4 regions of the Streptomyces sp. NPDC048192 genome follow, and region 4 is predicted to be linked to each of the others. Evidence: riboswitches for the same ligand, from Rfam matches in the RefSeq annotation. Region 4 holds a riboswitch; each other region holds the start of a gene.

Region 1 (7,585 bases), on a different contig from region 4:
TAGTCGAAGGGCAGCTCGTACGCCTCGCCCACCAGCGGGGCGATCGTGGCGACCTTGCGGTCCTGGTCGATGGTGGTGACCCGACCGGTGAGGACCTCCGCCTTCGGCAGCACGCGCCGCAGCGGGACGACGACGTGGCGAGGGGAGATGTTGCCGGCGGCGGCTTCGGGGAGGAAGGGCTGGTAGGTCATGTACGACCGGGGGTCGACGACCGTGACGGTCGCCTCGCCGTAGCGCATCTTCTTGAGAATGCGCCGAGCTGCGTACAGGCCTACGTACCCACCGCCTACTACGAGGATCCTGGGACGCTCCGTGGTGCTCATGCCATCGAGTATCCACCCGCTCCGAGGGGGGTGCTCGTGCGCCCCTTCACAAGGTATGACAGGCCCTGTGCTACACTCCGCGGCCCGCGTGACGCGGATCATGGGCGGCCCAGGGAACCGCAGCCCCCATTGCACCGTTGTCAATGCCGCGTGAGCTGCCTCTCCGGGTCGGCGGGGCGGTGGTGAGGCTCCCGAGACGCGCCCGGAACAACTCTTTCCGCAGCGCCCCCGCGCCCTTCATCTGAACATGTTCAAACGGCCTTTGACCCCCCGGAAGGGCCCATCGGCCCCCGTTCGCGGCGTGACCGGGCCGAATTCCTTGTGAAGAACTTCACGAACTTTCCCGGGTGATCGCACCGGAGGGGCCCCGCGGGGCCCCTCCATGCCGCTCAAACGTTATCCGGCCTGCTCAGTAGACCGCTACCCGTCAGTAACAAAAGAGAGCTACGCCACCGACCACGCGATGCCGTCGAGGATGTCGTGCTCGCTCACCACGACCTCCTCGGCACCGGTCCGCTCCATGATCGCGAGCAGCACCAGCGCGCCCGCGCCGATGACGTCGACCCGGCCCGGATGCATGGAGGGGACCGCCGCGCGCTCGGCGTGGGTGGAGCGCAGCAGCCACTCGGTGATCTCGCGGACGCGGTCGCGGGAGATCCGGGAGTGGTGGATGCGCGCGGAGTCGTACTCGGGCAGGTCCTGGGCGATGGCGGAGACGGTGGTGACGGACCCGGCGAGCCCCACCAGGGTGCGCGCCTCGCGCAGCGGGACCGTCTCCTCGGCGAGGTCCAGGGCGGCCTCGATGTCGGCCCGCATCGCGGCGATCAGCTCCGCGGCCGGCGGGTCGGAGACCTTGCCGTCCTGCACCAGGTGACGTTCCGTCATCCGCACGCAGCCGACGTCCACCGAGCGCGCCGCGCGCACCCGGTCGTCGCCGACGACGAACTCGGTCGAGCCGCCGCCGATGTCCACCACCAGGTACGGCCTGGCCAGGTCGTCCCGCCCGGTCAGCTCCTTGGTCGCGCCGGTGAAGGAGAACTCGGCCTCCTGCTCGCCGCTGATCACCTCCGGCTCGACCCCGAGGATGTCCAGCACCCCGCGCACGAAGTCGTCGCGGTTCTCGGCGTCGCGGGAGGCGGAGGTGGCGACGAACCGAACATTGGCGGCGCCGAGTTCGCGGATCACCCCGGCGTACTCCCGGCACGCGGCGAAGGTCCGCTCCAGGGCCTCGGGCGCCAGCCGGCCGGTGCGGTCCACGTCCTGGCCGAGCCGCACGATCGTCATCCGCCGGTCCAGCTCCAGCAGTTCGCCGGTGGCCGGGTTGACGTCGGCGACCAGCAGCCGGATGGAGTTCGTGCCGCAGTCGACGGCGGCGACCCGGGAGAAGCCCTCCGGGACCGGGGGCTTTTCGGCGAAGAAGCCGCTGCGGACCTCGGCGGGGTCGAAGACCGCTCCCGCCTCACCGGGGTGCTCGTCCGCCGGGTCGGGGGCCTGGAGCGGCTGCACGCACGGCCCCTTCAGCCACCACTCCGGGAGCATCGCGAGCGCCTCGTCGCCGAGCGGGTTCACCCCCGGTCCCGCGGCCAGCGAGTGGGCGACCAGGACGTGCAGGCACTTCACGCGGTCGGGCATGCCGCCGGCGCTGGGGAAGCCCTCCAGTACCTCGATGGCGTCCCGGCGCGCGATGTAGTCCTCGTGCGCCGCCCGGTAGGCCGCGGCCAGCTCGGGGTCGCGCTGCAGTCGTTCCGTCATCTCCTTCATGACGCCGTTCGCCTCCAGCGTCCCGATCGCCGAGGCGGCGCGCGGGCACGTCAGGTAGTACGTCGTCGGGAAGGGCGTGCCGTCGGGCAGCCGCGGCGCGGTCTCCACGACGTCCGGCTGGCCGCACGGGCAGCGGTGCGCGATGGCCCGCAGGCCCCGCGGCGGGCGGCCGAGCTGCTGCTTGAAGGCCTCGACGTCCGCGTCGGTGGGCTCGGTGCGCGGGGTGGGCGGCGGGGGGGTTTCCATGACTGGTTCTAGAAAGGCTTTCTGTGGGTTCACTGGTCGGAGGCGTCGGACTTGTCGACTCCGTCCCAGACGTTCGCATACCAGGGGCGCCTGGCTCCCCTCAGGTCGGCGCGGGACTGCTTGACCAGGCGCGGGTCGACCACCGTGTACCCGGTCTCGCCCGGCATCACATAGTGCAGCCGGAGCCGGATCTGCTGCTCGGCGTAGGCGTCGTCCTGCCAGCGCGCCTTGAGGTCGCGCAGCTGCTCCACCCGCTTGCGGGCCTGCTGCTGCTGGCGCTGGAGGTCGGAGATCTGCGCACGCTGGGACACGTACTGCCGCATCGGGTAGGCGAGCGCGACGACCAGCGAGCACAGCACCAGCGCGAGCAGCGCGGCGCGGCCGGTGAGCCGGGAGCGGCGGGCCTGCCGCCTGCTCTGCGAGCGGTAGACCCGGGCCGCCGTCTGCTCACCGAGCAGCCGCAGCCTGGTCGCGGTGGAGAAACGGTCCCGGTCCCTGGCGGCCATCTGGCTCCTCCGCTCCCCTTCGTCGGTGTGGCCTCACACGTGCGTACGTCCCCGGACACGGTACGGGACCGAGTCCGGGGACGTACGGACGACTGGCTAAGCCTTACCCCAGGTTGGGTCAGCTCGTGGCTCAGCCCTTGCTGTGCTTACTGGTTCGCAGAGCGAAACCGCGGGAACGCGCTGCGGCCGGCGTACACCGCGGCGTCGTCGAGGATCTCCTCGATGCGCAGCAGCTGGTTGTACTTGGCGACGCGCTCGGAGCGGGCCGGGGCGCCGGTCTTGATCTGGCCGCAGTTGGTGGCGACGGCGAGGTCGGCGATGGTGACGTCCTCGGTCTCGCCGGAGCGGTGGGACATCATGCACTTGTAGCCGTTGCGCTGGGCCAGCTCGACGGCGTCCAGGGTCTCGGTCAGCGAGCCGATCTGGTTCACCTTGACCAGCAGGGCGTTGGCGGCGCCCTCCTCGATGCCGCGGGCGAGGCGCTCGGGGTTGGTGACGAACAGGTCGTCGCCGACGAGCTGGACCTTGTCGCCGAGCTGGGCGGTGATGGTCTTCCAGCCCTCCCAGTCGTCCTCGAACAGCGGGTCCTCGATGGAGACCAGCGGGTAGGCCTCGACCAGCTCCGCGTAGTACTCGGTCATCTCGGCGGCCGAGCGGTTCTTGCCCTCGAAGACGTAGGAGCCGTCCTTGTAGAACTCGGACGCGGCCACGTCCAGGGCGAGCGCGATCTGCTCGCCGGGGGTGTAGCCGGCCTCCTTGACGGCCTCCAGGATGAGGTCCAGGGCCTCGCGGTTGGAGCCGAGGTTCGGGGCGAAGCCGCCCTCGTCGCCGAGACCGGTGGCCAGGCCCTTGTTCTTCAGGACCTTCTTCAGCGTGTGGTAGACCTCGGCGCCCCAGCGCAGGGCCTCGGAGAAGGACTCCGCGCCGATCGGGGCGATCATGAACTCCTGGATGTCCACGTTGGAGTCCGCGTGCGAGCCGCCGTTGAGGATGTTCATCATCGGCACCGGCAGCAGGTGCGCGTTGGGGCCGCCCAGGTAGCGGAAGAGGGGGAGGTCGGACGCCTCGGAGGCGGCGTGGGCGACGGCGAGGGAGACGCCGAGGATGGCGTTGGCGCCGAGGGAGCCCTTGTTGTCGGTGGCGTCCAGGTCGAACATGGCCTGGTCGATCAGGCGCTGCTCGGTGGCGTCGTAGCCGACCAGCTCCGGGCCGATCTGCTCGATGACGGCGAGGACGGCCTTCTCGACGCCCTTGCCCTGGTAGCGGTTGGGGTCACCGTCGCGCAGCTCGATGGCCTCGAAGGCGCCCGTCGAGGCGCCGGACGGGACGGCGGCACGACCCGTGCTGCCGTCGTCGAGGCCGACCTCGACCTCGACCGTGGGGTTGCCTCGGGAGTCCAGGATTTCCCGGGCTACGACGACGTCGATGGACGGCACGAGCATCTCCTTCTTGGGATGTGACGCTGGAAGTGCGGGGCGTGTGCCTTGCGGCCGCGCCGTGCGACTAGAGCCTAACCGTCCCCGGGGCGCCGGCCACCGACCGACCGTCCCGTGGACGGGAGGGACACGCAGACGGTACCCATTGTTCACCGCCGGAACAAAGGGGGGTGCGGGGGAACGGCAGAAGACGGCCGGGCAAAGAAAAGCCCCGCCCCGGCGCGTACGGGGGAACGCGCGCCGGGGCGGGGAGCCCGTGGGGACGGGGGGTGGCCCTCACGAGGCCTCCAGTGTGGGGGCGGCGGCTGTGAGGACGCTGTGGGCCGGCCCGGAGCCGGGCGTCAGCCCCCGGCCGTCACTTGAGGTGCAGCTGCTGACCCGGGTAGATGAGGTCGGCGTTCTTGACGATGTCCTTGTTCAGCTGGAACAGCTTCTGCCAGCCGCCCTGCACGCCGTGCTTGACGGCGATGGAGCTGAGGGTGTCGCCCTTGACCACCTTGTACTCGCCGTCGCCCTTCTTGACCTTCGCACCGGTCGGGGTGGTGACGGTCTTGCTCGCCGACGGGGCCGTGCGCGTGGTGGAGCGGGTGGCGGCCTGCTGGTCGGTGGAGCGGGTGGCGGTGCCGCTCGACGACGACTTCGTGGAGGCGGCGGGAGCGGAGCCGTTGTACGGCGTGCTGCTCAGGCCGGTGCCGCAGACCGGCCAGGCGCCCTTGCCCTGGCCCGCGAGGACCTTCTCGGCGACGGCTATCTGCTGGGCCTTGCCGGCCAGGTCGGCACGCGGGGCGTAGGCGGTGCCGCCGTAGGCGGCCCAGGTGGAGTTGGTGAACTGCAGGCCGCCGTAGAAGCCGTTGCCCGTGTTGATGGACCAGTTGCCGCCGGACTCGCACTGGGCGACGGCGTCCCACTGGGAGGCGGTGGCGGCGGAGGCGTTGCCCGCGGCCATCAGCGGGGCGGCGACGGCGGCGCCGGTGACACCGGCGAGCGCGACGGCACGGACGGCCTTGGACGGGCGGCGGTGCTTGCCCTTGACGGAAAACAGCATGGATCGATCCCCTCACCGACGCCTGCGAGGTGAGCTGTCGGGTTCGGGCCGGTTGAGTTGCCCGGCCGCACTCCCGCTTGCGCGAGGTGCGGCTTCACCCCTAGCCGGCCGAGCAGCAACTGCTGGGCGCGGCACTTACCTTGGGTCCCCCGCTCCTGCCTACGGCGCTTGACGCGACGACTGTTCCCGGGCAACCGCTGGCAGGATTCGGCGTTGCGACTGCCGGGGCTCGTGGTGACGAGCGGTCCTGACCGTAGACAGGCCGTCGGCCGAATTTCAAAGACGATCAGGGCTTCTGAGACTCATCCCACACTTTCTCCAAACCGGACATTGTGTGATCAAGTGGGGCGTCAACTGGCCCTGACCGGCGCCGTCTTATCCGTCGACTTTCAGGGTCTGACCGGCGGCGATGTGGTCCGGGTCGGCGCCGATGACCTTCTTGTTGCTCTCGTAGAGCGCGTGCCAGCCGCCGTCGACGCCGAGCGAGTCGGCGATGGAGGCGAGGGAGTCGCCCTCGCGGACGGTGTACGTGTCCGGTCCGCGGCCGGCGTGACGGCCGGACTCCGCGGACTCCTGACCGTTTGTCACGCTTTCGTCCGCGCTTGCGCCGCGGTGACGTCCGCCACTGCTGAGCGCTCCAGTGTCGACCAGGCTCCAAGAACCGGCGCTCTGCTGGTAATTGTCCGACTTGTCGGCACCCGGCGTCGCCGCGGAGGAACCGGCGCTCCCCTGTGAACGTCCGGCGTCCCGCGTGCCGGACTCATGAGATTTGTCCGACTTGGGGGTGCTGGTTCCGGTGGGGCCGGCCGTGTCCGGGGTGCCGGTGGCGTCGCCGCCGGCGCCCGGAGCGGGCGTGCCGCTCGCGTCCGGGGCGGGGCTGGAGGTGCCGGAGCCGGAGGAGTCCGAGCCGGACGTCTGGTCGGAACCGGAGCCCTGGGAGGACGAATCCGGCAGACCGGACGAGCCGGAGCCGTCGGCCGAGCCGGAGGCGCCGTCCGCACCGCCGCTGCCGCCGGAGCCGCCGACGCCGGTGTCGACGTCGAGCGAGCCGGAGTGGGAGGTCAGCCCGGCGGTCAGCGCGCACATGGCCCACGGCGCGGTGCCCCTGTCGGCGAGGATCTTCTCGGCGACGGCGATCTGCTGGTTGCGGCTGGCCTGGTCGGCGCTCTCCGCGAACTGCGTGCCGCCGTACTTGTCCCAGTCCTCCTGCGAGATCTGCAGGCCGCCGTAGTAGCCGTTCCCGGTGTCCGCGCTCCAGGATCCGCCGCTCTCGCACTCGGCGACCCGGTCCCAGGTGGTGCCGTCGGCGGCGTGGGCGCTCGCGGCGCCGAGGAGCGGGATGGCGATGGCCGAGCCGGTCACTCCGGCCGCGACGAGGAGGGCCGGAGCCTGACGGGGGCGACGGTGACGACCGTTCCCGGAGAGCATGCGGAAGCCTTTCGTGCGACTGCAGAACCGGCGCGGCGGACGGTGCCCTCGCCACGCTGATGGGTGAACGTATCGTCAGACGATCACTTGTCACAAGTTCATGCCGCGCAGATCACGTGAAGATCACATAGTTGAACGCCCGTCACTTTTTTCTCCACGGAGCGTCGTCAGGCGGTGGGCGTGAACTCCACGGGCAGCGTGCGCAGTCCCCGCATGATGAGCCCGCCGCGCCAGCGCAGATCGGCGGGATCGGCGGCGAGCCGCAGGTCGGGCAGCCGGGTGAGCAGGGTGGCGAGTGCGGTCTGGCCCTCCAGCCGGGCGAGCGGCGCGCCGAGGCAGTAGTGGATGCCGTGGCCGTAGCCGAGGTGCTGGTTGTCGCGGCGGGCGAGGTCCAGCACGTCCGGGCCGGCGAACCGCTCCGGGTCCCGGTCCGCCGCCGCGAGCACCACCAGCACCGGGTCGCCCGGCGCGATGTCCTGTCCGCCGATGGTGAGCGGCTCGGTGGCGAACCGCCAGGTGGCCAGCTCCACCGGGCCGTCGTAGCGCAGCAGTTCCTCGACGCCGGTCTCCAGCAGGTCCCTCTCCCCGTGGGCCAGGGACGCCTGGAGCCGCTCGCGCTGCCCGGGGTGGGTGAGCAGGGCGTAGGTGCCGTTGCCGATCAGGTTCACGGTGGTCTCGAAACCGGCGAACAGCAGGATGAAGGCCATCGCCGCGGCCTCGTTCTCGGTGAGGTGCTCGCCGTGGTCGGAGGCGCGGATCAGGCCGGAGATGAGGTCCTCGCCGGGCACGGGCTCGGCGGGCAGCGCCTCGCGCTTCCTGTGGATGAGTTCGGCGAGGTAG
Region 2 (7,585 bases), on a different contig from region 4:
TGCCCGCCGGGACGGTGAGGTCGAGGCCGTCCACGGCGAGCTGTCCGCCGCGGTAGCGCTTGGTCAGGCCACGGGTGGCGATGACGCTCGCCTCCGCGTCCCCCGGGGCACGCTGCTCCGGCTGCCCCGGGGCACGCTCTTCCGCGTCCCCCGCCTCCCGCTGCGTGGCGGACGGTCCGTCCATCGGCTCCCCCTCGGTGCGTGCTCCTCTGAAGGGTCAACGCACGATCACGGTCCGTAGTGCCCGCAGCGGGTCACTTTCCCGCGTCGGCCGCCTTCACCAGGGCGTCCTTGGTCACCGCGCCGACGTACACCTTGCCGTCGTCGGTGATCAGGGCGTTGACCAGACGGGTGGAGAAGAAGGTGCCCTTGCCGAACTTGCCCGACACCTTGTCGCCCAGCGAGCCGAGGAAGCCGCCGAGGTCACCGGCCTTGGAGCCGGTCGGCAGACCGCCCTTGGCGCCGGTGTCGAAGGTGGCGATGGACGTCCAGCCCTTGCCGAGGACGTCGGAGCCGTTCATGCCCTTGCCGAAGCCCTCGCCGGTCGCCCGCTCGTGCTTGCCCGGCGCCGAGTCCTGCTTCTGCTCCGTCACCTTCGCGCCCTTGGGCGGGGTGAAGTCGAAGGTGGAGGCGGCCGGCTCGGCGAAGGAGACCTGCGCGAAGCCCACGTCGAGGACGGCGGCGCCGCCGCTCTTCGGGGTCAGCGTGAACTTCAGCGGCATGCCCGTCTTCGCGTCCACGGCGATACTGATCGCGCCGACCGTGGTGCCGGACTGGCGGGGCTTGACCAGCAGCTTGTAGGCGTCGCGGCCGGCGACCCGCTCGGTGCCGTCGACGGTGACGGACGTGGTGTCGTCCACCGACTTCAGCGCCTGGTCGGCGAAGTCCTTCGGGGTGGCCGGGGGCTCGGCCCGGTGCTCCTTGCCGGAGCCGGCCGAGGTGCCGTGGTAGACCTCGTTGCTCTTGCTGTCGTAGCCCCACACGTTCTTGCCGTTGTGGATGAGGCTGTACTCGGAGCCGCTCTCCAGCAGCGACAGCTTCTGCTTCTCCGGGCCGTCGGCGGCGACGCGCAGGGTGTGCGTGCCGGAGACCAGTTCGGTGAGCTTGGACTGCGGGTCGGCGGAGGAGCCGTCGCCGGAGCCCTTGGCGGCGCCGGAGGCCAGGCTGTTCTCCAGGCCGCCGAGGTCGGGCAGTCCGAGGTCGGTGTCGATCCGCACGGTCCCGGACATCTGCTGGACGTCCGACTTGGCGATCTTCTCGATGAGCTGCTGGGCGGTGATCCTGGGCAGGTCGGGGTCACCGGAGGCGGCGAGCGCCGGGACCAGACCGATCGTGGCCGCAGCCACGCCCACCACCGCGACCGGGACCGCGTAGCGGGCGGCCTTGCGGCGGCCGGCGTGCGCTTCCTCGTCCCGCGTGGCGTCCACTCGTGCGGCGTCCACTGCGTCGTCGGATTCGTACGGTGCCATCTCTGCCTTACCTCCGTCGTCGGCGGCGGCTGTCCTCACGCTGGTCCACCTGAGCCGCCATTCTCACCCGAATCGGTGAGGAGTGGTGATTTCCGTGGTTTCCATCTCACCAAATCGGCCTTGAGGAAGCGTCAGACCTCGGAGCCAACTCCGCGTACTCCTGCGGTATGACACGCAGGGCACCCGGATCCGCCGACCCGTAGGGGTCTCACCGGAACGGAGGGGGCCGTACGGGCGGGAGGGCCGTACGCGATGCCGTGCACGCACGCGCGCGTGGCCGTACGAGGGGCACGGCCGTACACGAGGGTGCATGGCCGCCGACGGCCTGCGTGGTGCGCGTCGGCGGAGGGGTGTGGGCGGTCCGGGTCAGCCGGCGCGGTGGACGACCGCGTCGCACAGCTCCAGCAGCGCCGCCTTGGCGTCGCACTCCCGCAGCGGGGCGAGCGCGGAGCGGGCCTCCTCCGCGTACCGGACGGTGTCCCGGCGGGCCTGCTCCAGCGCCGGGTGGGCGCGCAGCGCGGCCAGCGCCTCGGCGTGCCGGGCGTCGTCGCTGAGGTCGGAGTCCAGCAGCTCGCACAGGGCGACGTCCTCGGGCAGCCGCAGGCGGGCGGCGCGCTCGCGCAGCCGGAGCACGGGCAGCGTGGGGATGCCCTCGCGCAGGTCGGTGCCCGGGGTCTTGCCGGACTCGTGCGAGTCGGAGGCGATGTCCAGGACGTCGTCGGCGAGCTGGAAGGCGACCCCGAGCCGCTCGCCGTACTGGGTGAGCACGTCGACCACCGTCTCGTCGGCGCCCGACATCATCGCGCCGAACCGGCAGGACACGGCCACCAGCGAGCCCGTCTTGCCGGCGAGCACGTCCAGGTAGTGCTCGACCGGGTCGCGGCCGTCGGAGGGGCCGGCGGTCTCCAGGATCTGGCCGGTGACCAGCCGTTCGAACGCCAGGGCCTGCACGCGGACCGCCTCGGGGCCGAGGTCGGCGAGGATCTGGGAGGCGCGGGCGAAGAGGAAGTCGCCGGTGAGGACCGCGACGGAGTTGCCCCAGCGGGTGTTGGCGCTGTCGACGCCGCGCCGGACGGCCGCCTCGTCCATGACGTCGTCGTGGTACAGCGTGGCCAGGTGGGTCAGCTCCACGACCACGGCCGACGGCACGACGCCCGGCGCGTAGGGGTCGCCGAACTGGGCCGCGAGCATCACGAGCAGCGGCCGGAACCGCTTCCCGCCGGCCCGTACGAGGTGCTGCGCGGCCTCCGTGATGAACGGGACCTCGCTCTTGGTGGCCTCGAGCAAGCCTTCCTCGACAGCCGCCAATCCGGCCTGGACATCGGCTTCGAGAGCCTGGTCCCGCACGCTCAGCCCGAACGGCCCGACGACGGTCACGAGGGGTCTCCTGTCTGCTGGTGTCTGCTGGCGATTACACGGTTTGTCGATAGGTCGCTGCCATCACTCAAGTCAGCGTATCCGGTCCCTGTTCGATCACCGATAGCGCCCACCGGTCCAGCCCGGGTGCTATCGGATCATGACCGGTATGTTTTCGATCAAGTGGTAAAAACGGACATTCATCGACTTAACAGGAACCCACCCGCTTTGTCGCGAACGACAGGCGGACGGAGCGACCCCGTGCACCCTCCTCCACGCCGCGGCGATCACCCACGCCCTCGGCGGCCACCGCGATCACCACGACAACGACGGGCACCATGCCACGGGTTCCGCCGCTCAGCCGATGCACGCAAATCCCCCATATCGTATTTGACATACTTTGTTATTACGTGAGTTGGGTCACGCGCCGTCTCTCCCGCAGGAACCCGCCGCGCCCTTCTCTCGCCTTGCCCGGCAGGGCAGTTGAGGCTTGGCGGCCGCAAAGGATCAAGTGCCACATATGGCATTGACCAAGGTCAAATGGGGCGTTGTGTGACGCAGATACTTGTTCCCGGCGTGTGCTCTCGCATACCTTCCCGGCCGTCGGGCGGACGCCGAATCCTGCCGCCGCCCGCTCACCCATCCACGGACCATTCGTACGGCAGGAGCGGGGGACCCAGGTAAGTCGCCGGACCGGTCGGCACCGCACCGGTACGGCTAGGGGTGAAGCCGTGTCTCTTCCGGGCACGGCCGGGCACCTCCCCGCCCGAACCCGACAGCTCACCTCGCAGGCGTAGGAGAGGAACGTCCCATGCCTGCAGCCGCTCGGCACCGCCGACCCCGCAACAGCCGCCTCGCCCGCGTCCTCGCCGCCGTGGGCACCGGCGCCGCCGTACTCGCCCTGCCGCTCATCGGCGCCACCAGCGCCTCCGCGGCCACCACGAGCGGCACCACGACCCCCGCCACCCCCGGCGGGTTCCAGGGCAACCTGGACGGCTGGATCCGCCAGTCGCTCGCGATCATGTCCCAGAAGGGCATCCCCGGCACCTACGACGGGATTTACCGCAACGTCATGCGGGAGTCCTCCGGCAACCCGAACGCCGTCAACCTGTGGGACTCCAACGCCGCCGCGGGCATCCCGTCCAAGGGTCTGCTCCAGGTGATCGACCCCACGTTCAAGGCGTACCACGTGGCCGGCACCTCCTTCAGCCCCTACGACCCGGTCGCCAACATCACCGCGGCCTGCAACTACGCAGCCGCGCGCTACGGGTCGATCGACAACGTCAACAGCGCCTACTGACGCCCCCTCCCAATCCACAGCCATGGGCCGCCCCCTGAACGGTCCCGCGACCCGGCCGCCGCCGGTGCCGCGGGCCGCCCCGGCCCCGGCCGCCCGGCACGTTTCCCGCACCTGACGGACGGGAGCCTGCCGGGCGGCCGCAGGGCATCCGGCGGGCGTGCGCACGTCCACGCGCGTGCGCGCGCGTGCACGGGAGCCGCACCCAACCGGTGCCGGCCTCCTCAGGACGGCCGCGTCCCGTTGTGCCGGCCGGCCGGTCCGGCACGCGAGGGTCAGGGGTCCGGAAACAGCCGTTCGAGGGCGACGGCGACGCCGTCGTCCTCGTTCGACAGGGTGATCTCGTCGGCCACGGCCTTGAGTTCGGGATGCGCGTTGGCCATGGCGATCCCGCGCCCCGCCCAGTCGAACATCGGGATGTCGTTGGGCATGTCGCCGAACGCCAGCGCCTCCCCCGCAGCGATCCCGAGCCGCTCGGCGGCCAGCGCGAGACCGGTCGCCTTGGTCACCCCGGACGGCTGCAGCTCCACGGTCCCCGGCCCCGACATGGTGACCGTGGCGAGCGAGCCCACCACCGCGCGCGCCACCGCCGCCAACTCGTCGTCCGACAGGGCGGCGTGGCGCAGCAGCACCTTGCTGATCGGCGCGCACCACAGGTCGTCGCGCCGGCCGACCCGCACCGCCGGCAGGGTCGGGTGCGGCATCCGGTACCCGGGCTCGATGAGCGTGAGCCCCTCCACGCCGTCCTGGTCGACGGCCGCGAAGACCTGCCCCACCTCGGCCTCGATCTTGCCGAGCGCCGTCTCGGCGAGCTCCCGGTCCAGCCGGACCGACCACAGCAGCCGGCCGCTCCCGGCGTCGTAGACCTGTGCGCCCTGCCCGCACACCGCGAGCCCCGTGCAGCCGAGGCGCGCGAGCAGGGGCCGTACCCGCGGGGCCGGGCGGCCCGTGACCACCAGGTGCCGGGCGCCGGCCCGCGCCACCCGCGCGAGCGCGGCGAACGACCGGTCGGAGACGGTGTCGTCGCCGCGCAGCAGCGTCCCGTCCAGGTCGGTGGCGATCAGTGCATATGCGGGGGAGGCTGCCATGATCAGAGAATACGGATACCGCGCCTCCTCGACTCACCATGCCGTCCTGCGCACTTACGTGCTGATCGGCCCCAAGTGCCGCCCGCCGGCTTCCCGATGACCGGGCCCCCGCGGGAACCGGACGCGGGCCGGTGGCGTGACGCGTCCGGTTCCGGGTGCCGCGCCCGTGTCAGCCGTGGGCCGCCGCGAGGTGTTTCGCCAGGCGCGGGGAGGCGAACTCCGTGCCGCAGACGAAACGCATCACCGGGCCGTACGACGACGCCGCCGGCAGGCCGGTGAAGTACAGGCCGGGGACGGACGACACGAAGCCGGCGCCGAGCCTGGGGGCGCCGCGGCTCACCGCGAGCCGGGTGCGCAGTCCGTGGCCGAGGAAGTCCATCGCCGCGATGTCGACGCGGTAGCCGGTGGCGGCGATGACGTGGTCGGCGGTGAGCCGCTCGGTGCGGCCGCCGTGGGTGCGGACGGTCAGGACCGGCCTGCCGTCCGACGCCTCCGCGGCCACGACCCGCGCCACCTCCTGCACCTGTACGGCGCTCTCGAAGCGCTCGCGCAGCCACCAGGCGCCGAGCGGGCCGAGAACCCGGCGGACCAGGAAGTGCCGGGCGGGCTCGGGCAGATAGCGGTAGGGGTGCGGGTAGTAGCTGAGCGCCCACAGCGACCAGGCGCGGCCGAACGGGGACTCGGGCCGCAGCTTCGGCTGCTTCCAGGGTGGGGCGCCGAAGGCGACCCGGCCACGGCCGCGCGCGACGACACGCACGCGTGCCCCCGCTTCGGCCGCGAGCGCCGCCGTCTCCAGCGCGGACTGGCCGGCGCCGATCACGATCAGCTCCTTGCGGGCGAAACGGCCCAGGTCGTGATGCTGGGAACTGTGGGAGACCGCAGCGGTGGGCGCCGGTCCCTCGGCCGCGGCACCCACGAGCTCCGCCGGCAGATGTGCCAGGCCCGACAGCCCGGTGGCGACGACGACCGCGCGCGCGGTGAACATCTCACCCGAGTCCAGTTTCAGTTCGAAGCCGCCGCTGTTGTCGCGGTCCACCGAGACGACCCGCACCCGTTCCAGGCCGGGCACCAGCTTCTGCTGGAACCACTCGCCGTAGCCGATGAACGTCTCCACCGGGATGATGTCCTCGTCGGTGACCAGGCGGCGGATCCCGGCCGCGCCGCAGTAGTCGGCGAGGGCGTGTCCGGGCTGCGGGCAGTCGAAGTCGGAGGCGGCGGGCGTGGACTTCAGGAGCATGCCCTCGGGCATGTGGTCGCGCCAGCTGACCATGGGGTCGCCGAAGACACGGACGGGAATGCCGCGCGCCCGCAGATGGGCGGCGGTGGACAGGCCGAACGGCCCGGCCCCGATCACTGCAACCGGTCGAGTCACGAAGTCCCTCCCCAGGACACGGTGTGCCACGCGCGGTGGCGTTGCCTACTTCGTGGAGGTGCCGCTGCCGCGGCGGTTGGTCCGCCACAGCTGGTACAGGTGCTTCGCGCCCGGGCGCACGAAGCGGGCGAGCATCGTGAGGAACGGCAGCGGGTCGTCACCCGCGAACCAGGCCAGCTCCGTCCCGCTCGCCCTCGCCGGCGCGTGCGGCGTCGTATAGCCGCTGCGGCGGTAGGCGAGGAGGGCGGGCAGGTCGATGTTCTCCACGACGTAGCGGTGGCCGGCCCGCTGTTCCCCCTCCGGAACGGGGCGGCCGGTCAGGTTCAGATGCATCGCACGTACGACGTCCACGCCCGACCCGTTCTCGAACAGCCGGAACTGGGCGCCCATGCGCGGGTTGAAGTCGAGGAGCTTGTACTGTCCGTCGCGCCGGTCGAAGCGCAGGTCGAGGTCGATGATGCCGCTGTAGCCGATCTGTTTGATGAAACGCGCGGCGAGGTCGGCGAGTTCCGGGTTGTCGACGACGTACGCGTTGGCCGTCATGCCCGCGTGCGGTGGCCACGAGCGCACCTTGACGCCGGTGAACAGCGCGAGCGGGCTGGAGTCCTGGCCGAAGCAGGCGTGCACGATCCAGTCCTCGGCCTCCTCGCGCGGCAGGTACTCCTGGAGGATCACGCCGGGGCTGTCGCCCCAGTCGCGCGCGAGGGAGAGCAGCCCCGCGCGTGTGGCGATCTTCGTGGTGCCGTTGACGGCGGGCCTGCTGCGCCGGACGAACGCCTCCCGGTTCTTGGCCACCACCGGGAAGCGGGCCGTGTCGGCGAAGGCGACGATGTCCTCGTAGGACTCCGGGAACGCCGACGCGGGGCTGGCCAGGCCGTGCTCCACGCACAGTTCGTGCAGGCCCTGCTTGCTGGCGAGCCGGCGCGGCAGCCCGGGATCGACGCGCGAGAACAGAAAGGAACCGGCCAGCTCGTCCTGGTGCTCGGCGATCAGTACGGCGGCC
Region 3 (7,585 bases), on a different contig from region 4:
AGCAGCCGGCCCGCCGAGGTCACGGCGCCGATCTCGCCGCGCGCGGTGGCCGGCACCGCCGAGACGATCACGTCGTGCTTGACCCGCTTTGCGCCCGCCTGCTCCGGGAACGGCTCGGCGGTCGCCGTACGGGCCAGCAGACCCGTCGAGGACAGCAGCACCCGGCACGGGTCGTCGGCCACCTGCAGCGGCACCGTGGCCACCGGGGTGGCGCCGGACTCCAGCAGGACCGTACGCCGGTCGGTGCCGAACTTCTTGGCCACGGCGGCCAGTTCGGTCGAGACCAGCTTGCGCAGCTCCGCGTCGGAGTCCAGGATCCGGGTCAGCTCCGCGATCTCCGCGGTGAGCTTGTCCCGCTCCGCCTCCAGTTCGATGCGGTCGTACTTGGTGAGCCGGCGCAGCGGCGTGTCGAGGATGTACTGCGTCTGCACCTCGCTCAGCGAGAACCGCCGCATCAGGCGCTCCTTGGCCTGCGCGGAGTTCTCACTGGACCGGATCAGCCGGATGACCTCGTCGATGTCGACGAGCGCGGTCAGCAGGCCCTCGACCAGGTGCAGCCGGTCCCGCTTCTTGCCGCGGCGGAACTCGCTGCGGCGCCGGACCACGTCGAAGCGGTGGTCGAGGTAGACCTCCAGCAGCTCCTTCAGGCCCAGGGTGAGCGGCTGGCCGTCCACCAGGGCGACGTTGTTGATGCCGAAGGACTCCTCCATCGGGGTCAGCTTGTACAGCTGTTCCAGGATCGCCTCCGGCACGAAGCCGTTCTTGATCTCGATGACCAGGCGCAGGCCGTGCTCGCGGTCGGTGAGGTCCTTGACGTCGGCGATGCCCTGGACCTTCTTGCCGTTGACCAGGTCCTTGATCTTCGCGATGACCTTCTCGGGGCCGACCGCGAACGGCAGTTCCGTGACCACCAGGCCCTTGCGGCGGGCCGTCACCGGCTCGATCGAGACCGTCGCGCGCATCTTGAAGGTGCCGCGGCCCGTCGCGTACGCGTCCCGGATGCCGTCCAGGCCGACGATCCTGCCGCCGGTGGGCAGGTCCGGGCCCGGGACGTGCTTCATCAGCGCGTCCAGGTCCGCGTTCGGGTACTTGACCAGATGGCGGGCGGCGGCGATGACCTCGCGCAGATTGTGCGGCGGCATGTTCGTCGCCATGCCCACCGCGATGCCCGAGGAGCCGTTGACCAGCAGGTTCGGGAAGGCGGCGGGCAGCGCCACCGGTTCCTGTTCCTGGCCGTCGTAGTTCGGGGCGAAGTCGACCGTGTCCTCGTCGATCGACTCGGTCATCAGGCTGGTCGCCTCGGCCATCCGGCACTCGGTGTACCGCATGGCGGCCGGCGGGTCGTCGTTGCCCAGCGAGCCGAAGTTGCCGTGGCCGTCGACGAGCGGCACGCGCATGGAGAACGGCTGGGCCATGCGCACCAGGGCGTCGTAGATCGACGCGTCGCCGTGCGGGTGCAGCTTGCCCATGACCTCGCCGACGACACGCGCGCACTTCACATAGCCGCGGTCGGGGCGCAGGCCCATCTCGTTCATCTGGTACACGATCCGCCGGTGCACCGGCTTGAGGCCGTCACGGGCGTCCGGCAGGGCGCGCGAGTAGATGACCGAGTACGCGTACTCGAGGTAGGAGCCACGCATCTCGTCCACGACGTCGATGTCGAGGATCTTCTCCTCGTACGAGTCGTCGGGCGGCGGGGTCTTCGTACTGCGGCGGGCCATCGCTGCCGGCTCCTTGCTCAAAGGATTGACGGTTCTGACGCGGACCATTGTGGACCGAGGCACTGACAACCCGTGCCACGACCCGTCCCTGCGGGCTTCCCAGGGCCTGCGGGCGGGTCCGCAGCAGGCTACGGGATCCGCTGTGGGCGTACGTCCCGCCGGAACGTCGCCGAGGTCCCGCACGCGTTGCATACAGTGGCAGGAACGGCAGGAAAACCGCGGTTTTCACAACCGCCTCCGCTCGCGAAGGGACGCACATGCCCATGGGTCACACGACCACAGCCGAGGCAGGCTCCGGGGGCCTGACAGCGACCGAGCACCGGCTGGCCAACGGTCTGCGCGTGGTGCTCTCCGAGGACCACCTGACCCCGGTGGCGGCGGTCTGCCTCTGGTACGACGTCGGCTCCCGCCACGAGGTCAAGGGACGCACCGGCCTGGCTCACCTCTTCGAGCACCTGATGTTCCAGGGCTCGGCGCAGGTCAAGGGCAACGGCCACTTCGAGCTCGTGCAGGGCGCCGGCGGCTCGCTCAACGGCACCACCAGCTTCGAGCGCACCAACTACTTCGAGACCATGCCCGCCCACCAGCTGGAGCTGGCGCTCTGGCTGGAGGCCGACCGCATGGGCTCGCTGCTGGCCGCCCTGGACGAGGAGTCCATGGAGAACCAGCGGGACGTGGTCAAGAACGAGCGCCGCCAGCGCTACGACAACGTGCCCTACGGCACCGCCTTCGAGAAGCTGACCGCCCTGTCGTACCCGGAGGGCCACCCCTACCACCACACGCCGATCGGCTCCATGGCGGACCTGGACGCGGCCACCCTGGAGGACGCCCGCCAGTTCTTCCGCACCTACTACGCGCCGAACAACGCGGTGCTCTCCGTGGTCGGCGACATCGACCCGCAGCAGACCCTCGCCTGGGTGGAGAAGTACTTCGGGTCGATCCCGTCCCACGACGGCAAGCCGGCCCCACGCGACGGTTCGCTGCCGGACGTCATCGGCGAGCAGAAGCGCGAGGTCGTCGTCGAGGAGGTCCCGGCGCGCGCCCTGATGGCCGCCTACCGCCTCCCGCACGACGGCACGCGCGCGTGCGACGCTGCCGACCTCGCCCTGACCGTCCTCGGCGGCGGCGAGTCCTCCCGCCTGTACAACCGGCTGGTCCGCCGCGACCGTACGGCCGTCACCGCCGGCTTCGGCCTGCTGCGCCTGGCCGGCGCGCCCTCCATGGGCTGGCTGGACGTGAAGACCTCCGGTGACGTCGAGGTGCCGGTCATCGAGGCCGCCATCGACGAGGAGCTGGCCCGGTTCGCCGAGGAGGGCCCGACGCCCGAGGAAATGGAGCGTGCCCAGGCCCAGTTGGAGCGCGAGTGGCTGGACCGGCTCGGTACGGTCGCCGGCCGCGCCGACGAACTGTGCCGCTACGCCGTCCTGTTCGGCGACCCGCAGCTGGCCCTCACCGCCGTCAAGCGCGTCCTGGAGGTGACCCCCCAGGAGGTCCAGGAGATCGCCAAGGCCCGCCTGCGCCCGGACAACCGCGCGGTCCTGGTGTACGAGCCGAAGACCCCCGAGGAGGTCCCGGACGCGGGCGTCCCCGAGGACCCGGAGCAGGAAGCGACCGTAGAGGCCGGTAACGAGAACGAGGAGACGGCCAAGTGACCGAGCTCGCCACCATGGACTTCCACCCCCAGCCGCAGCCCGGCGAGGCCAGGCCGTGGGCGTTCCCGGCCCCCGAGCGCTCGGCTCTGGACAACGGCCTGACCGTGCTGCGCTGCCACCGCCCGGGCCAGCAGGTCGTCGCCGTCGAGGTGCTGCTGGACGCGCCCCTGGACGCCGAGCCGGCCGGCCTGGACGGCGTCGGCACGATCATGGCGCGGGCCTTCTCCGAGGGCACCGACAAGCACTCCGCCGAGGAGTTCGCCGCCGAGCTGGAGCGCGCGGGCGCCACCCTGGACTCGCACGCCGACCACCCCGGCGTCCGGCTCAGCCTGGAGGTCCCGGTCTCCCGCCTGCCCAAGGGCCTCGGCCTGCTCGCCGACGCCCTGCGCGCGCCCGCCTTCGCCGAGAGCGAGGTCGAGCGGCTGGTCCGCAACCGCCTGGACGAGATCCCGCACGAGCTGGCCAACCCCGCCCGGCGGGCCGCCAAGGAACTGTCCAAGGAGCTGTTCCCGGCGGCTTCCCGCATGTCGCGTCCCCGCCAGGGCACCGAGGAGACCGTCGAGAAGATCGACGCCGGCGCCGTACGCGCCTTCTACGACCGGCACGTACGCCCCGCCACGGCCACCGCGGTCGTGGTCGGCGACCTCACCGGCGTCGACCTGGACGCGCTGCTCGCCGACACCCTGGGCGCCTGGACCGGCACCCCGGGCGAGCCGCGGCCCGTGCCGCCGGTGACCGCCGACGACACCGGGCGCGTGGTCATCGTGGACCGGCCCGGCGCCGTCCAGACGCAGCTGCTCATCGGCCGGATCGGGCCCGACCGGCACGACCGGGTGTGGCCCGCCCAGGTGCTCGGCACCTACTGCCTCGGCGGCACCCTCACCTCCCGCCTGGACCGCGTCCTGCGCGAGGAGAAGGGCTACACCTACGGGGTGCGCGCCTTCGGCCAGGTCCTGAGGTCCGCGCCGGACGGCACGGGCGCGTCGATGCTCGCCATCAGCGGCTCCGTGGACACCCCCAACACCGGCCCGGCGCTGGACGACCTGTGGAAGGTGCTGCGCACCCTCGCGGCGGAGGGCCTGACCGACGCCGAGCGGGACGTGGCGGTGCAGAACCTGGTCGGGGTGGCGCCGCTGAAGTACGAGACCGCGGCGGCCGTCGCGAGCACGCTGGCCGACCAGGTCGAGCAGCACCTGCCCGACGACTTCCAGGCGACGCTGTATCAGCGGCTCGCGGCGACGGGCACGGTGGAGGCCACGGCCGCCGTCGTGAACGCCTTCCCGGTGGACCGCCTCGTGACCGTCCTCGTCGGTGACGCGTCGCAGATCAAGGCGCCGGTGGAGGCGCTCGGCATCGGCGAAGTGAGCGTCGTGGCGGCCGAGTAGCGGCCACGCGCGCGTGGGGCTCCGACGGCTCGTGGACCGTCGGAGCCCCACGCTGTTCCACTCGCTTCCTCAGATGCCCGATTTGGGGCGGAGGTTGCCTGTCTGCCCTGTGGGATGCGCTACAAACACCCGGATCCGTTTGGGATTCGAAAGCGGGTTTTCGTAGCGTCGTCCGGGCTGTCCGCCGGCAGTGCGCCGCACCCGCGGCACCGGACAGTCATCGCCGAGTCCCCGTACGGCGCGAGCCAGGGGAGCCGGGGACCCACGTCCCTGGGGTGAATCGGGCGCCCGCGCGAGCCGCGAGGGAGCCCGTAGGAGACCTTCCTGCTCCGAACCCGTCAGCTAACCCGGTAGGCGAGAGGGAAGGAAAGGACCAGCCACTCCATGGCGTTCACGTGCGCCACCGGGAAGCACCGCAAGCCCGGCCGGGTCAAGCGCACCACCGCTCAGGCGGCCGGCATCGCTGCCCTCACCACCACCGGAGTCATCGGCACCCTCGCCGCCTCCCCGGCGCTCGCCGCGGAGAACACCGTGGCGCAGACCGGCCTCACCCCGGTCCTCGCCGTCAGCGACGACGTGGCCGAGCACATCGACGCGCAGGCCGCCGCGCAGAAGCGGGCCGCCGAGCAGAAGGCGGCCGCGGAGGCCGCGGCCCGTAAGGCCAGGCAGGAGCGCGAGGCCCGGGAGCGCGCGGCGCGCGAGGCCGAGCGCAAGCGCCTGCTGAACACCTTCGTCGCCCCGATCGCGAACTCCTACGTCTCCACCGGCTACAAGGCCAGCAGCTCCCTGTGGGCCTCCGGCTCGCACACCGGCATCGACTTCCACGCGGCGAGCGGCACGGCCGTCCACGCGGTCGGCGCCGGCACCGTCGTCTCCACCGGCTGGGGCGGCGCGTACGGCAACCAGATCGTGATCAGGATGGCCGACGGCATGTACACCCAGTACGGCCACCTGTCGTCCATCGGCGTCTCCGTCGGCCAGCGCGTCGTCCCGGGCCAGCAGATCGGCCTGTCCGGCGCGACCGGCAACACCACCGGCCCGCACCTGCACTTCGAGGCCCGTACGACCCCGGACTACGGCTCCGACGTCGACCCCGTCGCCTATCTCCGCAAGCACGGCGTGAACGTCTGACACCGCGGCGCGCGGCGGACGAGGCCCCGGCGAGGCCCCGGCTCACCGAGCCGGGGCTTTCGCCGTTTTCCCGCCGGCTCCGCCCTGGCGCTGACCAAAAAATATCCATGGCTTCCGGCCTGCCGTCGGAAATTCCGGCTCCTTGGAATAGAGTCACGGAACAGGCGTCCATCGTCGGCGTTTCACGGGGATTAAGGCGGAGGTCGGTCATGCGTATTCCGGCGCATTCGGTGTGCACGGCGATCCGGGACGACATCATCGCCGGCGTCCACGAGCGCGGCGGCCGCCTCACCGAGGACGTCCTGGCCCGCCGCTACGGCGTCTCGCGCGTCCCCGTCCGGGAGGCCCTGCGCACCCTGGAGGCCGAGGGGTTCGTGGTGACGCGCCGGCACGCGGGCGCGTGCGTGGCCGAGCCGACCGAGCAGGAGGCCGCCGACCTGCTGGAGATGCGGACGCTGCTGGAGCCGCTCGGTGCCGCGCGGGCCGCCCAGCGGCGCACCGAGGCCCACCTGAAGGTGCTGCGCGGCCTGGTCAGGCTGGGCCAGGAGCGGGCCAGGAGGGGCAACAGCGAGGATCTGCGCTCGCTGGGCGGCTGGTTCCACGAGACGCTCGCCCAGGCCTGCGGCAGCCCCTCGCTGACCGCGATGCTCACCCAGCTCCGGCACAAGATCGCCTGGATGTACGCCGTGGAGGCGCCGGCCAGCCCGGTGGACGCCTGGGCGGAGCACGGCGCCATCGTCGACGCGGTGGCGCGCGGGGACGGCGAACGCGCGCGGGCGCTCACGGCGCTGCACACCGAGCGCACGACGGCCGCGCACCGGCTGCGCACTCCGCGGGCCGCCGAGCGTGTGAGGACTTCGCAACACGCCGTAAACATCTCGGGTCTGCGGCATTAACACGGACGCCGTATACAAAGAAGAGGAATTCGGTGGCGGTGTATTTCCGCTGCCCGAATTCACGTGTGAGCGCAATGATCCCGGAAAAGGGCGGAAGCCGCGCCGCCCCGGAAAAGGGCGACACGGCTTCCGCTGGTCGGCGTGCCCGGTGCTCAGACCGTCTCGGGCAGTTCCTCGAGGCCCTCGGAGACCAGCTTGGCCAGGCGGTCGAGAGCGGCGTCCGCGCCCTCGGCGTCGGAGGCCAGGACGATCTCCTCGCCGCCCTGGGCGCCCAGGCCCAGGACACCCAGCATGGAGGCCGCGTTGACGGGGGTGCCGTCAGCCTTGGCGATCGTCACCGGGACGCCTGCGGCCGCGGCGGCTCGGACGAAGATGGAGGCGGGGCGGGCGTGGAGGCCCTCGGCCCAGCCGACGTTGACGCGGCGCTCAGCCATGTGTTGCTGCCCTTCAGTCTTCAGGGTTGTCTAGACCAGTTTCCCATATCGTGAAGCATGCCCGGATCGGACCTGTGTCCTTCCCGGGCACTGCCGGACCGCGGCCTCGATCCGGCGTGCCGTCCTCCACAGCCTGCCCCGCGCCGTTGTCGGACGCGAGCCGTACTCTGGGGCCCATGCAGACCTCGGCGGACCGGAAGGACCGGCACCAGTATCCCGCCCACTGGGAGGCGGACGTGGTGCTGCGCGACGGTGGCACCGCACGCATCAGGCCCATCACCGTTGATGACGCCGACCGCCTGGTCAGCTTCTACGAGCAGGTCTCGGACGAGTCGAAGTACTACCGCTTCTTCGCGCCGTACCCCA
Region 4 (7,585 bases):
CCGTGGCCACCAGTCCTTGCTTCCCGACCTATCCCCCGGGCCCGCACGGCCCCGTGCTGCGCCATCCGCACTGGTGGCAGCGCCCGTGGGTGCGGTACGGGGCGCTGATCACCCTGCTGGCCATGTCCGGTCTGGTCATCCTGGCGCTGGTGCGCCGGCAGACCGGCACCGAGGGGTTCCTGGTCGGGCTCGGCCTAGCCGTGCTGCCCGTGCCCTGGCTGCTGGCCGCCTTCCGGTGGCTGGACCGGGTGGAGCCGGGCCCCTGGCGGAACCTGGTGTTCGCCTTCGCCTGGGGAGCGTGCGCGGCGGCGCTGATAGCCATCGTCGCCAACAGCTTCGCGACGAAGTGGATAGCCACCGCCACCGCCGATCCGGCCGGTGCCGACACCCTGGGCGCCACCGTGATAGCGCCCATCGTGGAGGAGTCCGCCAAGGCCGCCGCCGTGCTGCTGGTCTTCCTCTTCCGCAGACGGGACTTCACCGGGATCGTCGACGGGGTGGTGATAGCGGGCATCACCGCCACCGGGTTCGCGTTCACCGAGAACATCCTCTACCTGGGCACGGCCTTCGGGGCCGACCAGGTCAGCGGCGGCAGCGGCATCGCCTCCGTCACCGCCGCCACCTTCTTCGTGCGCATCGTGATGTCGCCGTTCGCGCACCCGCTGTTCACCACCCTCACCGGCCTCGGCTTCGGCGTCTCGGCGCTCTCCGCCGAGCGGCAGCGGGCCCGGCGGGTGCTGCTGCCGCTCGGCGGTCTGCTGCTGGCGATGAGCATGCACGCCTTCTGGAACGGCTCCTCCACCTTCGGCGAGTTCGGGTTCTTCGCCGTCTACGGCGGATTCATGGTGCCCGTGTTCGCGCTGCTGACCTGGCTCGCGATCTTCACGCGGCAGCGGGAGCTGCGCACCGTGCGGGAGGAGCTGCCGGCGTATGTGCTGGCCGGGTGGCTGGGGCCGGCCGAGCCGTTCGCGCTCGGGTCGATGCGGGCGCGGCGCACGGCCCGGGACTACGCCCGGCACCACGGCGGCCGGCCGGCGGCGCAGGCCGTGGCCCGGTACGAGGCGTACGCCACCTCCCTCGCGTTCCTGCGGCACCGGGGGCGCCGCGGCAAGGCCGGGGCCGACTTCGTCGTACGGGAGCGGGAGCTGCTGGACGAGCTGTGGAAGCGGCGGGAGGCGGCCCGGCCGGCACTGGAGTACGCGGCCCGCGTGGCCCCGCAGCCGCGTCCGGTGCACACACCGCCGGCCCCCACGCCGTACTGGCCGGCCTACGGCGGTCCGGTGGCGCCCTACTCCGCCTACAACCCGTACCGGACGTAGCGGGCGGGCGCGGGGCCTCGGCCCCTCCCCCACTGCCGCGAGTGCTGAGCGCCGTCGCGGCGCGAACGGCGCTCAGCGGCGGTGAGGGATCAGGCGGACGCCTCCGTCAGCTGGGCCAGCTCCTTCTCCGTCAGCCGCAGGCCGACCACGCCGAGCAGGGCCGGGAGCTGCTCCACCGTGCGGGCCGAGGCGATCGGGGCGGTGACGGTGGGCTGGGCGGCGAGCCAGGCGAGGGCGACCGTGGCGACGGGGGCGTCGTGGGCGGCGGCGACCTCGTCCAGGGCCGCCAGCACCTTCTGGCCGCGCTCGGAGTCGGCGTACTCCCGGGCCCGGCCGGCGCGGGCGCTGTCGACCTTGGTGCCGGGGCGGTACTTGCCGGTCAGGAAGCCCGCGGCGAGGGAGAAGTACGGCACCGCGGCCAGGCCCTCCTCGGCGACCAGGTCCTGCAGCGGGCCCTCGTAGGTGTCGCGGGAGACCAGGTTGTAGTGGGGCTGGAGGGCGACGTACCGGGCCAGGCCTTCGCGGTCGGAGAAGTCCAGCGAGGCCTTCAGGCGCTCGGGGCTGATGTTGGAGGCGGCGATGTGCCGGACCTTGCCGGCCCGGACCAGCTCGTCGAGCGCGCCGATGATCTCCTCGACGGGGGTCTCGGGCTTGTCGAAGTGGGTGTAGTACAGGTCGATGTAGTCGGTGTCCAGGCGGCGCAGGGAGGCGTCGGCGGCGGCCTTGATGTTGGCGGCGGACAGCCCCTGGTACTCGGGGTGCTGGCTGACCTTGGTGGCGACGACGACGCGGTCGCGGTTGCCGCGGGACTTGATCCATTTGCCGAGGACCGTCTCGGACTCGCCGCCCTTGTGGCCCTCGATCCAGGCCGTGTAGGAGTCGGCGGTGTCGATGAAGTTGCCGCCGGCCTCCGCGTAGGCGTCGAGGACGGCGAAGGAGGTCGCCTCGTCCGCGGTCCAGCCGAAGACGTTGCCGCCCAGGCAGAGCGGGAAGACCTCGAGGCCGGAGGAACCGAGTGTGCGCAGAGAAGTCATGCTCCAAGTCAACGCCGGCGGCGGATGATCGCATTCCGCCGCCGGCGCGGGAATCCCGCGGAAAGAGCGGTGCGGCTCAGGGGTTGAGGCCCTTGTCGCGCAGCCAGGGCGCCGGGTCTATGGCGGTGGCCTGCCCGTTCGGGTGGACCTCCAGGTGCAGGTGCGGACCGGTGACGTTGCCGGTGGCGCCGACGCGGCCGATGACCTGGCCGGTGGAGACCTTCTGGCCGACGGAGACGTTGATCGAGGACTGGTGGCAGAACCACAGCTCGGTGCCGTCGTCCAGGGTCAGGACGGTGCGGTAGCCGTAGGCGCCGGCCCAGCCGGCCTCGGTGACCGTGCCGCTGTGGACGGCCTTGATGAGGGTGCCGGTGGGGGCGGCGAAGTCGAGACCGGTGTGGTAGCCGGACGACCACATCGCGCCGGGCTGCCCGAAGGTGCCGGTGATCGTGTACGACACGACCGGCAGCGTGTACTCCTTGGCCAGCTCCGCCAGCCGCTTGGCCTCGGCGGCCTTCTTGGCGTCGGCCTCCGCCTTGTCCTTGGCGGCGGCGGCCTTGGCGGCGGCCTCCTTCTCCGCCTTGGCGGCCGCGTCGGCGGTCTGCTTCTCGGCGGCGGCGAGCGCGGCGGCGGTGGCCTTGCTGTCGGCCTGGCCCCGCTGCTGCTCGGCCTGGGCCATGATCCGGTTGCGCAGCGCCTCGCCCGCGTTGCCGCTCTCGGCGCTGTCGGTGGTGGTGCCGACCTTGCTGAGCCCGGCGGCGGTGGCCTCGGGCGTGTGGGAGGAGCCGCCGAAGATGTGCTCGACGGAGTCCAGGTCCGGCAGGGAGATGGAGACCGGCGGCTTGCCGGTGTTGGCGCTGGCCATGCCGCCCGCGCCGACCGCGGCCATCACACCGACGCCGAGGACGGTGGAGCTGCGCGCGAAGCCGCCGCGCTGCTTGGCGACGCGGTGCCGGCCGCGGACCGGGGCGACGGAGTCCTCGGTGGGGTTCCACTCCTCCCAGGGGCCCTCCTCGGCGCGGTAGGCGCCGTAGCCGAAGGTCTCCGGCTCGGCCTGCTGGGGGATGAAGGGGGCTTCTGGGGCGGGCCGGTTGGACGCCACTCGGGCGTGCTCCTTTCCTTCCTCCGCCTACCGGGTTAGCTGACGGGTTCGGAGCAGGAAGGTCTCCTACGCGCGTATACCGGTCGTGGACTCTGCGAGTTCACGACGGCATCCGCGTGATTCACCCCAAGGTGGTGGTTCCCCGGTTCCCTCGCGGGATTCGGCGCGTGCGCACGGAGCCGCCTCTTGTGACGGCTGGGACGACCGCGCTGCGTTATCGAACGTTAATAGACCTGACAGTCACTTTCCAAGCCGTTCGGCTTGATCATTAAGGTTTCCGGCGGGGGACTTACCAGCCAAGAGTGCGGCAAAAACGGGCGAGTTGACCGGCGTACAGCAGCGTCGGCGTTTATGATGGCGTCTCAGATGTTATGCGCACGGCGCTCGCCCGCTCACTCTTGGTGAGGACCGGCCGGGAGCGGCGTCGGGCGGCCTTCGGACTGGTGTATGCTGGAGTCACAACGACGCGGGGTGGAGCAGCTCGGTAGCTCGCTGGGCTCATAACCCAGAGGTCGCAGGTTCAAATCCTGTCCCCGCTACTGAAGGCCCAGGGCCCGGAAACCAGCTGGTTTCCGGGCCCTGGGTGTTTACCCCAGCAGGTGGGCGTTCGGCGTCTTGGCGAGGTCCTCCAGCTCCGGCAGGACGACCACCTGCGCGCCCCCGGCGGCCAGGACCCCGGTCCCGTCGGCCCCCGGCACGAAGGTGTCCGGCTCCCGCCACGCCGTGACCACCCGCCGTACTCCCGCGCGAAGGATCAGCTCGGCGCAGGGCTCGGGCCGCGAGGCGCGCCGGGCGCAGGGCTCCAGGCTGCTGTAGACCGTGGCGCCGGCCAGGCGCGGGTCGGCCGGATCGATCTTCGCCAGCGCGGCCTCCTCGGCGTGGACCACCGCGTCGCCGCCCTCCCGCGAATGGCCGCGGGCCAGCTCCGTGCCGTCGGCGCCGACCACCACCGCGCCGACGCTGAACGCCGTCTTCGAGGGCGGGCACAGTGCGGCCAGCTCGCAGGCGGTACGCAGCCAGTGCCGGTCGGCGGCGGTGGGCAGCGGGCCGCTGCCGGGGGCCGTCGGCTCGTACCGCATGAGGACCACGTCCTCGATACGGCGGGTCTCGGTGAGCCGCAGCCGGCCGGCCTGGTAGCCGCCCGGCCCGAAGAGGCGGGGCGCGGCCGGGTCGCCGACGAACAGCGGCGCGAGGACCAGCTGCAGCTCGTCGGCGAGGCCCTGGCGCAGCAGCTGGGTGTGGACCGTGCCACCGCCCTCGACCATCAGCCGCCGCACCCCGCGCACGTCGTGCAGATGCGACAGCAGCGCCCGCCAGTCGAGGCCGGGGCCGAGCGGGACGACGTCGGCCACGCCGCCGACCCGGCCGACGGCCCGCTCGGCCCCCTCGTCGGTGGTGTAGACGAGCTTGTCGCCGCCGGTGTGCCAGAACCGCGCGCCGGGGTCGAGGTCGCCGGTGGCGGTGACGGTCACCTTCAGCGGATACTCCGGCCGGCCCGCCCGGAGCCGGGCCGCGCGCCGCTCGGCGGAGTTGACCAGCAGCCTCGGGTTGTCGGCGCGGATCGTGCCGGCGCCGACGAGGATGGCGTCGACGGAGGCCCGCACCGCGTCGACCCGGTCGAAGTCGGCCGGGCTGGACAGCAGCAGCCGGTCGGGACCGGTGTCGTCCAGGTAGCCGTCGAGGGAGACGGCGGCGGACAGCAGCACGTACGGGTACGACATCGGCGCGGTCTCCCTGGGGGCGGCGTGCTTGGTTCAAGTTTGAAACAAACTTACACTGGCGGCATGACGACCCGCTGGCTCAGCCCCGAGGAGCAGCGCGCCTGGCGCGCGTACCTGGCCGCGACGCACCTCCTGGAGGACGCGATCGACCGACAGCTCCAGCAGGACGCCGGCATGCCCCACCTGTTCTACTCCGTGCTGGCCAACCTCTCCGACGCGCCCGACCGGCGGCTGCGCATGACCGACCTCGCCGAGACGCTGAAGATCACGCGCAGCAGGCTGACCTACGCGGTGAGCCGGCTCGAGCGGGACGGGCTGGTGCGCCGGGAGGACTGCCGCTGGGACAAGCGCAGCAGCATCGCCGTCCTGACGGACGAGGGCATGGCCGTACTGGAACGTACGGCGCCCGGGCACGTCGAGACGGTGCGCGCCACCCTCTTCGACCGGCTCACGCCGGAGCAGGTGGGGCAGCTGGAGGAGATCTGCACCGGGATCGCGCGCGGCCTCCAGGGTGAGGGCGCCGCGCCCCGGGCGGAGGACGTGCCCTGGCGGCGCCGATCGTCCTGTTCCGGCCCGGGTTCCGCGACCGGTTCCCCGGCCGGCGGAAACTGATTGCTTTAAGTTTTAAGCATGCGGTAGGGTCCCCGCGTATCGCTGCTTCAAATCTGAAGCAAGCAGCCTACGGAGGGATCCGCATGCCCGACACTCCCGCCGCCACGCAGCGCGCCCGCGTCCGGGTGCCGCTGCGCTTCCACGACGGCTACGGCGTCGACGCCGAGCTCGTCACCTTCCACGGCCTGGCCGACGGGCAGGAGCACGTCGCCGTCGTCCTCGGCGACCCGGCGCCGGGCACGGTCCCGCTGGTGCGGCTGCACTCCGAGTGCCTGACCGGCGACGTCTTCGGCTCGGCCCGCTGCGACTGCGGACCCCAGCTGCGCGAGGCGGTGGAGCGCATCGCCGGCCGCGGCGGCGTCCTGCTCTACCTGCGCCAGGAGGGCCGCGGCATCGGCCTCTACAACAAGCTCGACGCGTACGCCCTCCAGGACCAGGGCCTCGACACCTACGAGGCGAACGCCGCGCTCGGCCTGCCGGAGGACGCCCGCGACTACACGGCCGCCGCGCAGATGCTGGCCGCCCTCGGCATCGGCGAACTGGACCTGCTGTCCAACAACCCCGACAAGGCCGGCCAGCTGCGCACCCTGGGCGTCACCGTCCGGGACCGCATCCCGACCGGCGTCTTCACCACGCCCCACAACGTCCGCTACCTCCGCGCGAAGGTCCTCCAGACCCACCACACGCTCCCGCTGACGGAGCTGGGGGTGGGGTGAGCCCGGCAGGGTTCACGCGGGACGCCCGGTGACGTGCCGCGAGCACCGGCGAGCGACCCGGGCGGGACCGGGCGGCGCGCCCGGCGGGACGCCGCGAGCACCGGCGAGTGACCTGAGCGGCGCGCCCGGCGGGACGCCGCGAGCACCGGCAGGCCGGTTACGGGCATCCGGCTCGGCCTGCCCGCGGCCGCGCATGGTCTGCCGGCAGCGCCTCTCGCCTTCACAGCCCGCCCGCGGGCGCTCACGATCGGCCCGCGGGAGCTCACAGTCGGAGTCGGCCCGCGGCATCTCAAGGTCCCCCCGCGGCCCCTCACGCTCGGCCCGCGGCATCTCACCGTCTCCCCGCGCCCCCTCACGCTCGGCCCGCGGTATCTCACGGTCCCCCCGTGCCGCCCCTCACGCTCGGCCCGCGGTATCTCACGGTCCCCCCGTGCCGCCCCTCACGCTCGGCCCGCGGCATCTCACGTCTCCCCGCGACGTCTCACCGTCTGCCCGCGGCATCTCACCTGCGTGGTATCTCGCGGCCCACCCGCCCCCCTCACGCCTTGCCCCCGTCCCTCACCCCGCTCGCCGGCGTCCCGGGAGGGCCAGGGCGGGCAGGGCTGACAGGGCCAGCAGGGTGGCGGCGACCGTGTAGGCCGTGCGGAAGCCGGACGGGTGCGGGCCCGCCGCGGCCAGGACCACCGACAGCACGGCCGTGCCGACGGAGGCGCCCAGCTGGGAGTTGATGCTCAGCGCGGTGCTCGCGGCGGGCAGCCGGTCCTGGGGCAGGCCACGGCTCGCGGTGGTCATCGTCGGCATCAGCACCGTGCCGACGCCGATCCCCATCACCATGGCCGACCCGGCCATCCGCCAGGGCGCGACCCCGGGCACCCCCGCCTGCCAGGCCAGCAGCGCCATGCCGAGGGCGGCCACCGCGACACCGGCCGGGATGAGCCGGCGGGGCGCCACGCGGTCGATCCACCGCGCCGCGACCTGCATGGTCGTACCGACGACGAGACCCGTCGGCGCGCCCAGCAGGCCGGCCGCCGTGGCGCTCAGGCCGCGCTGCTGCTGCCAGTACAGCGGGCCGAGCAGCATC

The links. A riboswitch is a leader RNA that binds a small molecule or an ion and turns the genes downstream of it on or off. The one in region 4 is predicted to bind cyclic di-AMP.
Region 1: it holds a riboswitch for cyclic di-AMP, as region 4 does, so the genes downstream of both, ACGFZN_RS11270 (transglycosylase family protein) here and ACGFZN_RS10740 (M23 family metallopeptidase) in region 4, are expected to answer to the same signal.
Region 2: it holds a riboswitch for cyclic di-AMP, as region 4 does, so the genes downstream of both, ACGFZN_RS33590 (transglycosylase SLT domain-containing protein) here and ACGFZN_RS10740 (M23 family metallopeptidase) in region 4, are expected to answer to the same signal.
Region 3: it holds a riboswitch for cyclic di-AMP, as region 4 does, so the genes downstream of both, ACGFZN_RS18530 (M23 family metallopeptidase) here and ACGFZN_RS10740 (M23 family metallopeptidase) in region 4, are expected to answer to the same signal.

Annotation. Positions count from the first base shown of each region.
Region 1 covers NZ_JBIDAL010000005.1:96,533-104,117, forward strand. Annotated here, with positions in the region: gene ACGFZN_RS11245 (NAD(P)/FAD-dependent oxidoreductase) at 1-323, opposite strand, end outside; gene ACGFZN_RS11250 (exopolyphosphatase) at 768-1,670, opposite strand; partial or broken gene ACGFZN_RS11255 (DUF501 domain-containing protein) at 1,926-2,330, opposite strand; gene ACGFZN_RS11260 (septum formation initiator family protein) at 2,360-2,836, opposite strand; gene eno (phosphopyruvate hydratase) at 2,983-4,272, opposite strand; gene ACGFZN_RS11270 (transglycosylase family protein) at 4,628-5,317, opposite strand; cyclic di-AMP (ydaO/yuaA leader) riboswitch at 5,322-5,494, opposite strand; gene ACGFZN_RS11275 (transglycosylase family protein) at 5,693-6,745, opposite strand; gene ACGFZN_RS11280 (cytochrome P450) at 6,913-7,585, opposite strand, start outside.
Region 2 covers NZ_JBIDAL010000019.1:144,320-151,904, reverse strand. Annotated here, with positions in the region: gene ACGFZN_RS33605 (ABC transporter ATP-binding protein) at 1-184, opposite strand, end outside; gene ACGFZN_RS33600 (outer membrane lipoprotein carrier protein LolA) at 255-1,469, opposite strand; gene ACGFZN_RS33595 (polyprenyl synthetase family protein) at 1,836-2,846, opposite strand; cyclic di-AMP (ydaO/yuaA leader) riboswitch at 3,428-3,634, shown strand; gene ACGFZN_RS33590 (transglycosylase SLT domain-containing protein) at 3,637-4,125, shown strand; gene ACGFZN_RS33585 (HAD family hydrolase) at 4,398-5,210, opposite strand; gene ACGFZN_RS33580 (FAD-dependent oxidoreductase) at 5,380-6,582, opposite strand; gene ACGFZN_RS33575 (ATP-grasp domain-containing protein) at 6,628-7,585, opposite strand, start outside.
Region 3 covers NZ_JBIDAL010000008.1:113,765-121,349, forward strand. Annotated here, with positions in the region: gene ACGFZN_RS18515 (DNA topoisomerase (ATP-hydrolyzing) subunit A) at 1-1,721, opposite strand, end outside; gene ACGFZN_RS18520 (M16 family metallopeptidase) at 1,979-3,373, shown strand; gene ACGFZN_RS18525 (M16 family metallopeptidase) at 3,370-4,758, shown strand; cyclic di-AMP (ydaO/yuaA leader) riboswitch at 4,970-5,130, shown strand; gene ACGFZN_RS18530 (M23 family metallopeptidase) at 5,143-5,889, shown strand; gene ACGFZN_RS18535 (GntR family transcriptional regulator) at 6,099-6,785, shown strand; gene ACGFZN_RS18540 (HPr family phosphocarrier protein) at 6,938-7,219, opposite strand; gene ACGFZN_RS18545 (GNAT family N-acetyltransferase) at 7,396-7,585, shown strand, end outside.
Region 4 covers NZ_JBIDAL010000004.1:531,651-539,235, reverse strand. Annotated here, with positions in the region: gene ACGFZN_RS10750 (PrsW family intramembrane metalloprotease) at 3-1,319, shown strand; gene ACGFZN_RS10745 (aldo/keto reductase) at 1,409-2,353, opposite strand; gene ACGFZN_RS10740 (M23 family metallopeptidase) at 2,430-3,455, opposite strand; cyclic di-AMP (ydaO/yuaA leader) riboswitch at 3,463-3,631, opposite strand; tRNA gene ACGFZN_RS10735 (tRNA-Met) at 3,921-3,994, shown strand; gene ACGFZN_RS10730 (dihydrofolate reductase family protein) at 4,043-5,176, opposite strand; gene ACGFZN_RS10725 (MarR family winged helix-turn-helix transcriptional regulator) at 5,240-5,788, shown strand; gene ribA (GTP cyclohydrolase II) at 5,872-6,504, shown strand; gene ACGFZN_RS10715 (DHA2 family efflux MFS transporter permease subunit) at 7,063-7,585, opposite strand, start outside.